Bremerella alba: one gene and its partners. The protein of the gene in region 2 interacts with the protein of the main gene of each other region in a pairwise test. Links are inferred from orthologs where the notes say so. Each region holds a gene or a part of one and is shown on either strand. Other genes may lie near its edges.

Region 1 (3,715 bases), on a different replicon or contig from region 2:
ATCAGAATGATCCAACCAAACGCGAGGCCAGCTGCCAGGATAAGGCCCACAATGGTTCCACCTAGAGCGCCTAAGAATATTCTTCCTGCCACGACGAAAATGAAACCCACAAAGACCGCACACAGTCCCGATGCGATTAAGAAGTCTCTAGGGGTGACTAGGTCGTGAAGTTGCTCTTCGAGCCACTTTTCCATTTTGGTTTTAGGCTCGTCATCTTTCGCGAGGGCTTCTTCGGTCAGGTCCTCGAAGTAGGCTTCCAGCTTGACGTGCCAGCCGCATCCCTTGCACAGATATTGCTGAGCGGGAATTACCTTGCCGCACTTGGGGCAGTCGGTCGGCTGCGGTTTATCTTCGTCGTAGGCCCTGGTTTCATAGTTGGGCTCAATCACCGGAGCGAGATCGTCGTCGTCGCTCTTGGGGCGAACGACTTGGGTTGTGCTCAAGCATTTCGGGCAGCGGAGCGTCTGGCCGATCAGACGCTCTTCGGCATTGATACCGACACCGCAGCAAGGACAGGTAATGCGAATCATACTCGCGAATTTCTCGGTAATGGAAAGAAACAAACCCTGCGATTGGCCAGAAGCAAGGTTTCCTATTACCGATCATTCCCCAAGCAGAGGAAAAACGCAAGGATTTCCATCGGCTGAGTTTGTGGTACAGGCAGTGAAGACTACTCGGCGTATTCTTTCACAATGACGCAGGCATTGTGGCCGCCGAAGCCAAAGCTATTGCTCATCGCGTAGCTAACCTTGCGGTTTTTAGCTTCGTTAGGCGTGTAGTCGAGATCGCAGGCCGGGTCTGGCTTTTCCAGGTTGATGGTCGGCGGGATAATACCTTCCTGGATGACCTTCAAGCAAGTAATCGCCTCGATGCCGCCACTGGCACCTAGCGAATGCCCCAGCGAACTCTTGGTGCTGGAGACGGCCAGTTTGTAGGCATGGTCGCCGTAGACGGTCTTGATGGCAGTCGTCTCGGCTTTGTCGCCTGGAGGCGTGCTGGTGCCGTGAGCATTTATGTAATCAATTTTCTCAGGCGACAGTTGGGCGTCGTTCAGTGCGTTTTGCATTGCTCGGGCCGCCCCGCGACCTTCTGGGTCAGGCGAGGTGATATGGCCTCCGTCGCCGCTGCACCCAAAGCCAACGATTTCGCCCAGGATGTTCGCGCCGCGGGCCTTGGCGTGCTCGAGTTCTTCCAAGACGAGAACGCCGGCACCTTCGGCCATGACGAAACCGTCACGATCGAGATCGAACGGGCGGCTCGCCTTTTGGGGATCGTCGTTGCGGAAGGAAAGGGCCTTCATGTTGGAGAAGGCGCTGATCCCCATAGGCGTGATACCAGCTTCGGTACCACCAGAAATCATGACGTCCGCTTCATCGTATTGAATCGCTTTGAGGGCATCGCCCAGGGCATTGGTGGCACTGGCACATGCTGTTGCGACGGTGTAGTTGGGGCCTCGCATTCCATAGCGGATCGAGATGTTCCCGCCGGCAGCGTTAAGCATCAGGCGCGGAATGGTCATCGGCGAGACGCGATCGGCGCCCTTGGTCAGGAGCTTCTCGGTTTGCTCTTCAATGGTGGCAATGCCGCCCACGCCAGAACCGAGGATCACGCCGCAGCGGTAAGAATCCTCTTGTGAGAAATCGAGGCCTGATTGATTGACGGCGTCGATTCCCGCGACCATTCCAAACTGAGAGAAACGGTCTAGACGTTTTTGTTCCTTCGAGTCGATGTACTCGTCCGGTGCCCAGTCATGCACGTCGGCGGCAAACTTTACCTTGAATCGGGAATGATCCAGGATCTTAATTTCGTGGACGCCGCTCTCCCCTGCAATCAACTTGGACCAAAACTGATCTAGTTGGCAGCTAAGGGAGGAGACAATCCCCATTCCGGTAACGACAACGCGACGCTTCATGATTTTATGAACGCTAGGAGTACAAGCAGGAAGGAAGAATTCGGCCGACTAGGAGTTCTTGGCTTCTTCCAGATAATCGATCGCTTGACCGACGGTCTCGATCTTATCGGCGGAATCTTCTGGAATGTCGATATCAAATTCTTCTTCCAGTTCCATGACCAACTCGACCATGTCCAGCGAGTCGGCTCCCAGATCGTTCACGAATGAACTGTCGCGGGAAACTTTTTCTTTATCAACACCTAGTTGGCTAGCAACAATCTCTATTACACGCTCTTCTACCGACACGACGTGTCCTCCGTTTTGGGCAAGAGACCGAAAGCTCGGTCTTCTATGGTGACTTAAGTTGGTTTTTTATGAAGTTTCAAGCTCAACAAGATAGATGACCCAAGTAAAACGGGTCAAGGTGGAGACCACCTTATCCATCTTAATTTTCAGGAAACACGCTCTTAGAAAAAATCGAGGGTCTAAGTCAATGTCACTAAGGCGTTTCCAATTCATGCTAGCCAGTCATGCCGCCGTCGACCGTCAGAACCTGACCGGTAACGTAGGCTGCGTGATCGCTGGCCAGGAAAAGAACCGCATCGGCGATCTCTTCTGGCTTGCCCATCCGCTTGGCTGGTATGCGTTTTTTGACTTCGTCTTCGACCGCAGGGCCTAACGCTTTGGTCATGTCCGATTCGATAAAGCCTGGGCAGATGGCGTTGATGGTGACCTTGCGACCAGCCAATTCGCGGCTCAAGCTGCGAGTAAAGCCAATCATACCCGCTTTTGATGCCGAGTAGTTCGTCTGGCCAGGGTTACCCATGATGCCGGAGACGCTACTGATGTTGATAATGCGACCGAAACGTGCTCGCATCATGAACTTCGACGCAGCTCGGCTAAATAGGAACATGCCTCGCAGGTTTGTGTTGATGACGGTATCCCATTCTTCGTCGGTCATGCGAGGAAGCAAGTTGTCGCGGGTAACGCCGGCGTTATTTACCAGAATATCAATCTTTTCCCAGTCTTCGGCGACCTTGTCGATCATCTGCTCGACGCTCTCTCGCGACGTCACGTCGCACGGGAACGCTTCGGCCTCGCCGCCGGCTTCCTTGATCGCTGTGACCGTCTCGGCCAGCTTGTCGGCACTGCGGGCAACACAGGCGACCTTAGCGCCGCGTTTGCCCAGGCCAATGGCGATTTGCTGACCAATCCCTTGCGAGGCGCCAGTCACGATGGCGATCTTGCCAGTTAGGTCAACGGGAAGTGCGTTTCGATCAGCGTCGCTCATGGGGGAATTGCCTAATCTGTTTGATTCAAAAGAGTTAGTGGTCGCTAAGAGGCTCAGGCTTCTACGCTGGTGAATGCAATTTTGCGATTGATCCGCTTCATCAGGCCGCGAAGCACTTTGCCAGCACCGATTTCGTAAAACTCGTCGAAGCCTTGATCGAGTAGGTGTCGCATCGACTGTTCCCAGCGAACTTGGGAGCAGACCTGTTGTTGTAGAAGCGAGCGAATTTCTTCCACGTTGTCGTGCGGCTGAGCGTCGACGTTGGAAATAACCGGGAGTTTTGGGCTTTTGAGTGTGACATTTGTCAGCGCGGCGGTCAGCTTGTCGACCGCTGGTCGCATGATTTCCGTGTGGAATGCACCGGCCACTGGCAAAGGAATAACCTTCATCGCCCCGCTCTTCTCGGCCACTTCGGCGGCTCGTTCGCAGGCATCGTTGGTGCCAGAAACGACTATATTGCCGGGGCAAAGCAGATTGGCGATCTGTAGAATTCCGTCCCCGCGGGCCTCGTCGCAGATTTTCTCGATGGCGTC
Region 2 (3,897 bases):
ATTGTCCACGTAAATTTCCGCACCGCGTGCGGTCGAGTTCAGAAGAATCAAAGCTAGGGCGAATGCGAAAAAACGCATGGATGTCCACTCAATCGATGTAATCGTCAAAACCGGTGTAGATTTACACGCCCCATCATGCCGTGCTTGTCGTGTGATTTCCACAGGGAAACCGCACTTAAAACCAAAAACGCATCCCCGAGACAAATCCATCCAACTCAATCCCCTCTAAGTTGGTGTACTGATACCCCGCGAACACTTCGGCCCGTTTCCATTGTGCGCCTAGGGTCGAGCGAATCCGAAACAGATCCGCCGATCCCACTTTGCCAAGGTCCATCTCGGTCGACCATATCCATGGCTTGCCGAGATAAACGTCGTAGCCTGTTGTGAAATTGATTCCGAACTCGGAACCATTTCGATCTTCCAGTAAGTTCGTTCCCAGCCCGAAACGAAACTGGCTGTGATATCCTTGCGGCGCTCTGAACGTAAAGTTCAAATCGCCGAGTGTCAGTTGATCTGTTCCGCCGGAGGGGATGTTCTCGAAGTACTCGTCCCACTGGATGTCGATGCCCCAGCGACTGGTTCCCTCGACAAGCAGTTTGGTACCGACTCGCGATAGGTCGCTGAAGTCCGTGCCATACTCAACCGATCCACGAATCGATGTCGTCTTACCAATGCTGACCCACTCGTCTCCCATCAGCATGTATCCGAACTCGTGCTGATAGGGGTAATCCGAAAAATACCCCGGCGGGCCATAAATCGTGTACGTGATTTCCTGCCCCGACTCGTTCACGCCGCGGACCGTTCGCTTGTCGGGAACCATCGCATCGACGGTGGCGATCGTCCCATAAAACAGCAGGATCCCCAGGAGTTCACCTGCGGCCGATTCGACGTCATCATCGCAGTCGTCGTGATGATGGCGGGCTCGGCGTTTAGGTTCTTCGTTACGGGGCGGATCGGGATCGTCGGTCCGGCTTTCGCTGGCTGCCGACGAAAGTAACCCCTCGGCCTGGACGCGTCTGGCAAGCAGCGGCAGGGCCACGATCGCTACGATCAGGCTGAGAGCCAGCGTTTTTACCATGCGAAAAGTCCTCGGCCAGTGGGGTCGCGCATGCCCTACCTGATGACGCGCAGCCACCTGGTAGGATCCCGAGCGGGGAAACATTACGAAGCGCCGTTCGCTGGGTCAAGGTGAGTTCCCCGGCGGTAGCCGCTTGCCCTGGTAGCATCGCTGGCAGTTCTCAGTACGATGGGTGGGATTCTGATCCCTTTTTCCCCTACGTATAGCTTCATGGCCCGCATTCTTTTGACCTCGGGACCGACCCGACAATACATCGATCCTGTTCGTTACCTGACCAACGCTTCTAGCGGCCGGATGGGATGTAGCTTAGCCGAAGCCGCCGTGGCTGCCGGGCACGAGGTGGTCATTGTTTCTGGCCCGGTTTCGATTACCTATCCCAGCCAGGCAACGGTCCACTGGGTAGATACCACCGACGAAATGTTGACCGTCGCCCAGCAGCAGTTCGAACACTGCGACGGACTGATCGGCGTGGCCGCTCCGTGCGACTACCGGCCCGAGTTCGTGCAGGGACAAAAGATCGCGAAAACGGGACAACCGCTCGTCTTGCAGCTGATTGAAACGCCAGACGTTGTGGCGACGCTCGGGGCCGATAAGAAAGATCGCTGGGTGGTTGGATTTGCCTTAGAGACCGAGGATCGCCGGTTCCGGGCCCTTACCAAGCTCGAAAAGAAGAGCTGCGACCTGATGATCTTGAATGGGCCTGAGGCGATGAACAGCGAAGAAAACCACGTCGAGGTTCTGGCCAAAGATGGCAGCGTGGTCGCCACATTGCAGGGGAGCAAGCCGGATGTCGCCTCGCAGATCATGCAAATCGTGGGCGAGCGGCTAATCCAGGCGTAGCACATCGGGAATGCGTGTCGGTTTTCCTTCCCGCGTAATACATGCCAGAAGTGTCTTGCCTTCGACGACGAGGTTATCTTCGCAGCGAATCTCGTAAGCCAGCTCGATCCGGGCTCCCTTCGCTTTCACTGCTTTTACCGTGACGTGCAGCAAGTCGTCGAACTCGGCAGGCAAGTGATAGCGGCACTCGACGTCGCGGACCACGAGCAACAAGCCGTCGGCTTCCATGCGTTTGTAATTAAATCCGCCGGCTCGCAACATTTCGGTCCGTGCCAGCTCGAAATAGGTGATGTAATTGGCGTGGTGAACGCGGCCTTGGGCGTCCGTTTCCTGGTAACGGACGCGGACTTCTGCGGTGTATTCAGATAGCATAGGGAAAGGTTTTCTGGGACGATCTAGGCGAAAAGGCCCGGTTTATACTCCCCACTTGTTGGGGCAAAGATTGACCGAACCCTAAGCCTATTTTATAGTTGCGTTTATTAACTGCCAATTTCGTTTTAGCATGATTGGGGCACTATGAGTACGGGAGCCGGCTCCGGTACCAGTTACAGCACCATGCGAGGTCGCGACTATCCCTCGCTTCGCCAGTTCACCGTCTTTTTGGAAAACCGCGTCGGGCAATTGCTTGAGATTGTGCGCCGCTTTGAAGGGAGCAACGTACGGATTGTTGCTCTTTCCATTAACGACGCGACCGAATGCTGTTTTGTTCGTTTCCTGCTCAGCGACCCCGAAGGGGGACGCGAGATCCTGGAGCGAGCTGGTTTGGCGCTGATCGAGTCTGACCTGATCGGGGTCGAATTGCCTGCCCAAAAGCAGCCCCTACTTCGGGTTTGCACGGCGCTGCTGCAATCGGAAGTGAATATCGTGCAGGCCTATCCGCTGCTCTACACGCCGAATAATCGGGCTGCGGTCGCATTGATGGTCGATAACGCCGATATTGCGATGGATACGCTGCTTTCACGCAACTTCAAGGTCCTGACTGAGGATGATTTGAAGTTCGATGATTAGACTTGGTCTGCGAAAAAACCGTTAAAATCGTGCTATCAGGTCCGAGAACTGCTCTTCTCGATGGCGAACCTTCTGACGGGGTGCCATCGATACGGCTTTGTCCGATAGAATTTGACTGCAAGTTCACACGGAAGTTATCCGAACCCCTCACTCGCCATCGGGCACTGGCAGCCGCATGATTCACGTTCGTGATCTCGTCAAGTCGTACGACGATTTCCAACTCGGTAAGTTTACGGCAGTGGATCATGTCAGCTTCTTTGCGATGCCTGGCGAGATTTTCGGTCTGCTAGGCCCTAACGGAGCCGGTAAGACGACGGCGCTTCGCATTCTGAGTACGGTTCTCGAGCCCACCTCCGGTACGGTAAAAATCGCCGGGTACGATGTCACGACTGAGCCCGCTTTGGTGCGACATAAAATCGGCTTCATGTCTGCCAACACGGCAGTGTACGACCGGATGACGGCCTGGGAGATGGTGGAATACTTCGGCAAGCTATACGGCATGCCGGACCACGAATTGCACGACCGGATGGAAGAGCTGTTCCATCGTCTGGGTATGCGCGAGATTCGTGATGTGCTAGGCGCGAAGATGTCGACCGGCATGAAGCAAAAGGTTTCGATTGCCCGGGCGCTTGTGCATGATCCGCCGGTTTTGATTTTCGACGAACCGACACTGGGGCTTGATGTTTTCGTGGCGCGTGCTTTGGTTCAGCTGATTTCGGAGCTTCGCGACCAAGGCAAGTGCATCATCTTTTCGTCGCATATCATGCGGGAAGTCGAGAAACTGTGCGACAAGGTTGCCATCATGAACCGGGGAAAGATCCTCGCCGAAGGCACCATCGATCAGCTACGCGTTCAGTATGACCAACCTGATCTGGAAGAATTGTTCTTTCATCTGATTGGCGAGCCGGATGGAATCGCCAACTAACGGCAGCGAGAGCAAGGAATGAACTGGGACAACGTCAAGCTGATTC
Region 3 (5,156 bases), on a different replicon or contig from region 2:
CGTCGTGGCTGAGGCCAGCGAGTTCGCGGAGTGCCTGGGTTTGGGGGTTATGGCGATCGGGTGTAATGCCGTCAAACTTGATCGACCCGGTCACTTGGATTTTGTCCGGGTCTGCTCCCAAGTCGTTGAACCTTGCGGCATACGTTTCGTCCTGGGCACCGATCCAGTCCAGCATCTTCAGGAGGGGGCGAACAAGAAAACCGATGCGTGAGTAACCACGATGGCTCTTCTCGCTCAAGCGACCATTCACGACGGCGATCTTGGCATCGTAATGATTGGCGAAACGAATTAGGTTCGGCCACAACTCCAGTTCCGCAAGCAGCACCGCATCGGGCTGGATGTTCTGGTAGGCGCGTTGGACGGCCCACGAGAAATCGAGCGGAGCGTAACTGACGGTGTGTTCGGCGTACTTGGTCTTCGCCAAGTCGTGGCCGGCCTTGGTGGTGGTGGTGATATGAAAGGTGACGTCGGGATAGGTCTGCTGTAGCTCTCTTATGAGGGGGGCAAGCAGGTTGACTTCCCCCACGCTAACCGCGTGCAGCCAAAGATGCTGAGATGCTCCCTCTGGCCGGCGAGGAACGCGTCCGAGGAACTTTTCGGCGAAGCCTTCGCGGTATTTTCCCTTGGTCGCCGCGGCCCACAATAGGTAGGGAGAAAGGGCCGTGATCAGCGCTAAGTAGACGAAATTGAGTAGCCAAGTGAACATGGGATCCGTCCCGGAGTTACTATGAGCGGCCAGCTTCCTCGCGCCGCGTAGGACGCGAGAAAAGCTTGTGGGTCTAGTTCGCTTGTTCCTGCTTCATGCAGCAGGACTTGTACTTCTTGCCACTGCCGCAAGGGCACGGATCGTTACGGCGGATCTTTTCGCCGACGTTACGAATTGGTGCGGTGACCTCGGTGTCTCCCTGCGAGTTGTTAATGGCTTCTTCCTGCTGGCGAGCCATTTCGGTCATGCTGGAAGCAGAGTCGTGGCGAGCTTCCGATTCCTTCCAGGTCGAGCTGACGAACTCTTCGTTCAGGTTCTCGATCTTGTAAACCAAGTCGGTCACGCGTTCGCCAACGCTGCGCCACATTTGCTCGAAGAGACGCATCCCTTCGCGTTTGAATTCGACTTTGGAGTCAACCTGAGCGTAGCCGACAAAGCTGACCGCGCTGCGGAGGTGGTCCATCGCCAGGAGGTGGTCTTTCCAGGCATTATCGATCAGTTCCAGCAAGACGCTGCGTTCCATGCGGGTCATTTCCGGGCGATAACGCTCGTAGACTTCACGGATCAGTCGAGATTCCAGTTGGGCTTTGTCGAACTGCTCTAACTCCGCCTCGGGAATTTCAGTTTCGATGTTCTGCTGGATCCAGGCATTGAGCGATCCCATCTGGCCGTTGCCGCCGCTGATAACCGAGAGGGTTTGGCTATCGGAGTTGTCCGCGTAAAGCTGTTCGACCTTTTCGTGGACGACTTTCATCTTTTCGAGGGCAATCTTCTTGTGCTTTTCGCTCAGCGGGACCAGCATTCGCTGGATATCTTCTCGCTGCTTGCTCTTAAATTCCTCTGTGTTCAGTGGTGTTTCAAAGCGGTTGGCGGCCCATTCCAAGAGGCCATCGCGGTTCAAGCGAGCGTGGCCACCGCTCTTGTCACTGAAGCGATACAGACCGGTAAGGACCGGGTACTCGGCTTCCTTCTGGTCGTAGACTTTGATCGCATTTTCATGGACCAGGTCGATCACCGTCTTCGCTGGTTTTTCTTGCAGCTTCTCGACATCGACATTGAAGCCGAACTTGTATTTGCACCAATGGTTCAGCGTGTTGAGGCCAAACTCTTTGTCGAGGAACTTTTCACCTTCGCTGAGGTCGACCTTCTCAATCGATTCGCGGGCCTTGGTGATCAGGAATTCGTCGACCTGATCGCGGCCGACTTTTCGCAGATCACGATCATTCAGATTCAACTTCCACATGCCGTTGGCGAAGCGGGCCATCGCGCCCCAGTTCCATTCGCTTTCGTCTTCGCTATCGGGCAGATTTTCGTCGATCGAAGCCATAATGTTCGATGCGGCGGCTCTCTCGGCCATGTCTTTGGCATACATTTCTGCCGAGGGGAAATCCAGACCGCGGAGATCGCGCGTGTTCAATTCGCACGATAGTTCGCTGCCGGCCCATTTGGCAAACGTTTCGATGCCAAAGTCTTTTTCCAGGAACATCCGCACGTGGTAGTCGATCTGCTCACTGACCATGTCCATGATCAGATCGCGGCTGTCGCCACCTTCTAGAATTTGCTGGCGGAAGCCGTAAACTCGTTTTCGCTGCTCGTCCATGACTTCGTCGTATTCGAGCAGATTCTTACGGGCCTCGAAGTTTTGTTCTTCTCGTTTCTTTTGGGCACCTTCGATGCGACGCATGATCATCTTGCTTTCGATCGCGTCGCCTGGCTGGGGCCTCATGGCCGCTGGCATCCGTTGGATGAAGTTACGAGCCCAGTCTCCGAAGTAGATTCGCATCAGGTCGTCTTCGAGCGATAGAAAGAATCGCGAGCTACCTGGGTCACCTTGTCGACCACAGCGACCACGCAGCTGAAGGTCGATACGGCGGGACTCGTGCCGCTCGGTACCGATCACGTGCAGGCCGCCCAGTTCCTTAACCTTCTTGCCCATCACCTTCATTTGCTCACGCTGCTGGATCTCTTCAACCAACTGCTCCCACTCTTCCTGTGGGACATCCAGCCGCGTTTGGTACTTGTGTTGAAGCTGAGCCCAGGCCATCGTCTCGGGGTTGCCCCCCATGATAATGTCGGTACCGCGACCGGCCATGTTGGTAGCGATGGTGACCGCACCGATGCGGCCTGCCTGGGCGACAATATCGGCTTCGCGCTTGTGCTGCTTGGCGTTCAATAGATCGTGCTTGATACCGCGTTTGTCGAGCAATCGCGATAGGCGTTCGCTCTTTTCGATGCTGACGGTACCAACCAGGACGGGGCGGCCTTTGTACTGTATGGCTTTGATCTTGGCGCGTTCGATCTTGGTGGGCTGTTTTTGCCCCTTGGGGTGGATTTCAATCGAATCCTCATGTTCTTTGAGGATTTCACCCCATAGTTCGTCCCCGTTCTTAAAGGTGACGACGTCCCACTTGATGGTCCGTTCGATCTCGTCGGCGACCGCTTCGTACTTCTCGTTTTCGGTCATGAAGATCACGTCGGTGTACATGATTCGCTGCATGGCCCGGTTGGTGGGAATGGCGATCACATCCAGCTCGTAGATCTTCCACAATTCGCCTGCCTCGGTCATGGCCGTACCGGTCATCCCAGACAGCTTGTCGAATAGCTTGAAGAAGTTTTGCAGCGTGACTGTCGCCAAGGTCTGGGTCTCTTCCTTGATCTTGACCCCTTCCTTCGCTTCGACAGCCTGGTGCATGCCGTCGCTCCACTGACGGCCTTCCATTTTACGGCCGGTGTGAACATCGATGATCACGATCTTGCCGTCTTCCACCACATAGTCGACGTCTAACTGGTACAGGTAATGGGCACGCAGAGAGTTGTCGATCAAGTGCGGCCATTCCATGTTGCCGGAAGTGTAGAAACTTTCGACACCGGCCAAGCGTTCCGCTTCCCGCACACCATCTTCAGTCAGGTTGGTCGTGCGGTCTTTTTCGTTGACGACGAAGTGCTGTTCTTTCTTCAGCGTTCGGGCGATTCGGTCCGCGTCGCCGTACTTGTCTTTACTTACATTGGCAGGGCCACTGATGATCAGCGGAGTCCGGGCTTCGTCGATCAGAATATTGTCGACTTCGTCAATGATCGCGTAGTTGAGACGGCCTTGCGACTGTTGATAATCCTTCGGGAAACGCTCGTCTCCGCGTGCGGCAGGGCGCATGTTGTCGCGAAGGTAATCAAAGCCAAATTCGTTGTTGGTTCCGTAGGTGATGTCGCAGCTATAGGCCTGTTGGCGTTCGCGGACAGACATGTCGTTTTGAATCGCATTGACGGTCAGGCCGAGTCCTCGATAGAGCGGAGCCATCCATTCCATGTCACGACGGGCGAGGTAATCGTTCACCGTAATGACGTAGACCCCTTTGCCTTCGATAGCATTCAGGTAAGCGGGCAGCGTAGCTACGAGGGTTTTACCTTCACCGGTGACCATTTCCGCGACGTTCCCGCGGTGCAAGACAATACCCCCGATCAGCTGGACGTCGTAATGCCGCATGCCGAGAAAGCGTTTGCCGGCTTCACGACCCACAGCAAACGCCTCGACTAAGATGTCGTCCAGCGTTTCGCCAGAGGCCAGTCGTTGCTTAAAGAGACGGGTTTGGTCGCGAAGTTCGTCGTCGGTGATCGCTTCGTACTTCGGTTCCAGCTCGTTGATTGCGTCAACGAGGCCCTGCATCTTTTTGATATAGCGGGCGTTAGACGAACCGAACATCGACGTGATCAGTCGTTCAAAGCCGCTTAAAAGACCGCCACAAAAGAGGCTGATCTTTTCCCAAATCTGTTCCAGTTTCTCCATCGCTGAATATCACCTGGGGTAGGGGCGTATCAAAAGCACTAGTTGCGGCGAAACAATACCTTATTTGTAGACACCGCCACAACTTAAGCGTGCGCGCAAACCCTTCCCATCTCGTAGATTATAGGGATTACTCAAGGGGGTCAACCGCGCTTGAGCATGCACCGATCGCCAGTTTTGCTATCAAGGTATTCGATATTAAGACCGTTTCCCTTGCCCAGCTAGCGTAGATTCTGTGAAGATTCTCACGATGTCGTCGCTAGTCGGCTGGCAAGTTAGGTCGGAGTGGGCCCTAAGTCAGCGCCCTTGCCACGCTTCAGCCTGTTAGAAGCATTTTCCTACTAAGAGGTTACGAGCGAATTGCTGGTGATCGGCTGAAGGGGTTGCATCGGCTGCCGCCATTTGCGATTCTCAGGCCAGGAACAGATACCCGAAAGAGCAAGAATGAGCCAGTCCCCCCCGTCTAAGCCAGTCAAGAAGAATATCGTCACGCGAGACATTCGCGGACGACTTCTCTTTCTGGGAACAGGTACCTCGATGGGGGTGCCGGTGGTGGGCTGCGGCTGCGATGTCTGCCAAAGCACCAATCCTAAGAATAAGCGAACGCGGTGCAGCGTTATCTTCGGCTTGCCGGAGGGAAATCTGCTGATCGACACGCCACCAGACTTACGG

The links. Proteins that work in one complex are often made in the same cells at the same time.
Region 1: the proteins of HOV93_RS25055 (region 2) and acpP interact in binary tests that used the Escherichia coli proteins (3 or more experiments, as listed by UniProt). The link is inferred for Bremerella alba from one-to-one orthologs.
Region 3: the proteins of HOV93_RS25055 (region 2) and secA interact in binary tests that used the Escherichia coli proteins (3 or more experiments, as listed by UniProt). The link is inferred for Bremerella alba from one-to-one orthologs.

The regions. Positions count from the first base shown.
Region 1 is NZ_JABRWO010000008.1:153,992-157,706, forward strand. Bases 580-3,385 are described here. They hold acpP (acyl carrier protein), read right to left. Parts: upstream 2,198-3,385; coding sequence 1,961-2,197; downstream 580-1,960. Other genes in these bases: fabF (beta-ketoacyl-ACP synthase II), read right to left, coding at 671-1,912; fabG (3-oxoacyl-[acyl-carrier-protein] reductase), read right to left, coding at 2,412-3,182; fabD (ACP S-malonyltransferase), read right to left, coding at 3,236-3,385. Outside these bases: HOV93_RS14855 (hypothetical protein), read right to left, coding at 1-530; more of fabD, read right to left, coding at 3,386-3,715. UniProt on the Escherichia coli protein: Carrier of the growing fatty acid chain in fatty acid biosynthesis.
Region 2 is NZ_JABRWO010000023.1:23,607-27,503, forward strand. Bases 598-3,585 are described here. They hold HOV93_RS25055 (acyl-CoA thioesterase), read right to left. Parts: upstream 2,291-3,585; coding sequence 1,904-2,290; downstream 598-1,903. Other genes in these bases: HOV93_RS25045 (hypothetical protein), read right to left, coding at 598-1,078; HOV93_RS25050 (phosphopantothenoylcysteine decarboxylase domain-containing protein), read left to right, coding at 1,289-1,918; HOV93_RS25060 (acetolactate synthase), read left to right, coding at 2,435-2,926; HOV93_RS25065 (ABC transporter ATP-binding protein), read left to right, coding at 3,102-3,585. Also shown: HOV93_RS25040 (right-handed parallel beta-helix repeat-containing protein), read right to left, coding at 1-78; more of HOV93_RS25045, read right to left, coding at 176-597; more of HOV93_RS25065, read left to right, coding at 3,586-3,851; HOV93_RS25070 (ABC transporter permease subunit/CPBP intramembrane protease), read left to right, coding at 3,870-3,897.
Region 3 is NZ_JABRWO010000010.1:169,313-174,468, forward strand. What follows is about bases 580-4,826. They hold secA (preprotein translocase subunit SecA), read right to left. Parts: upstream 4,488-4,826; coding sequence 780-4,487; downstream 580-779. Other genes in these bases: HOV93_RS17920 (3-deoxy-D-manno-octulosonic acid transferase), read right to left, coding at 580-706. In the rest of the region: more of HOV93_RS17920, read right to left, coding at 1-579; HOV93_RS17930 (MBL fold metallo-hydrolase), read left to right, coding at 5,022-5,156. UniProt on the Escherichia coli protein: Required for protein export, interacts with the SecYEG preprotein conducting channel.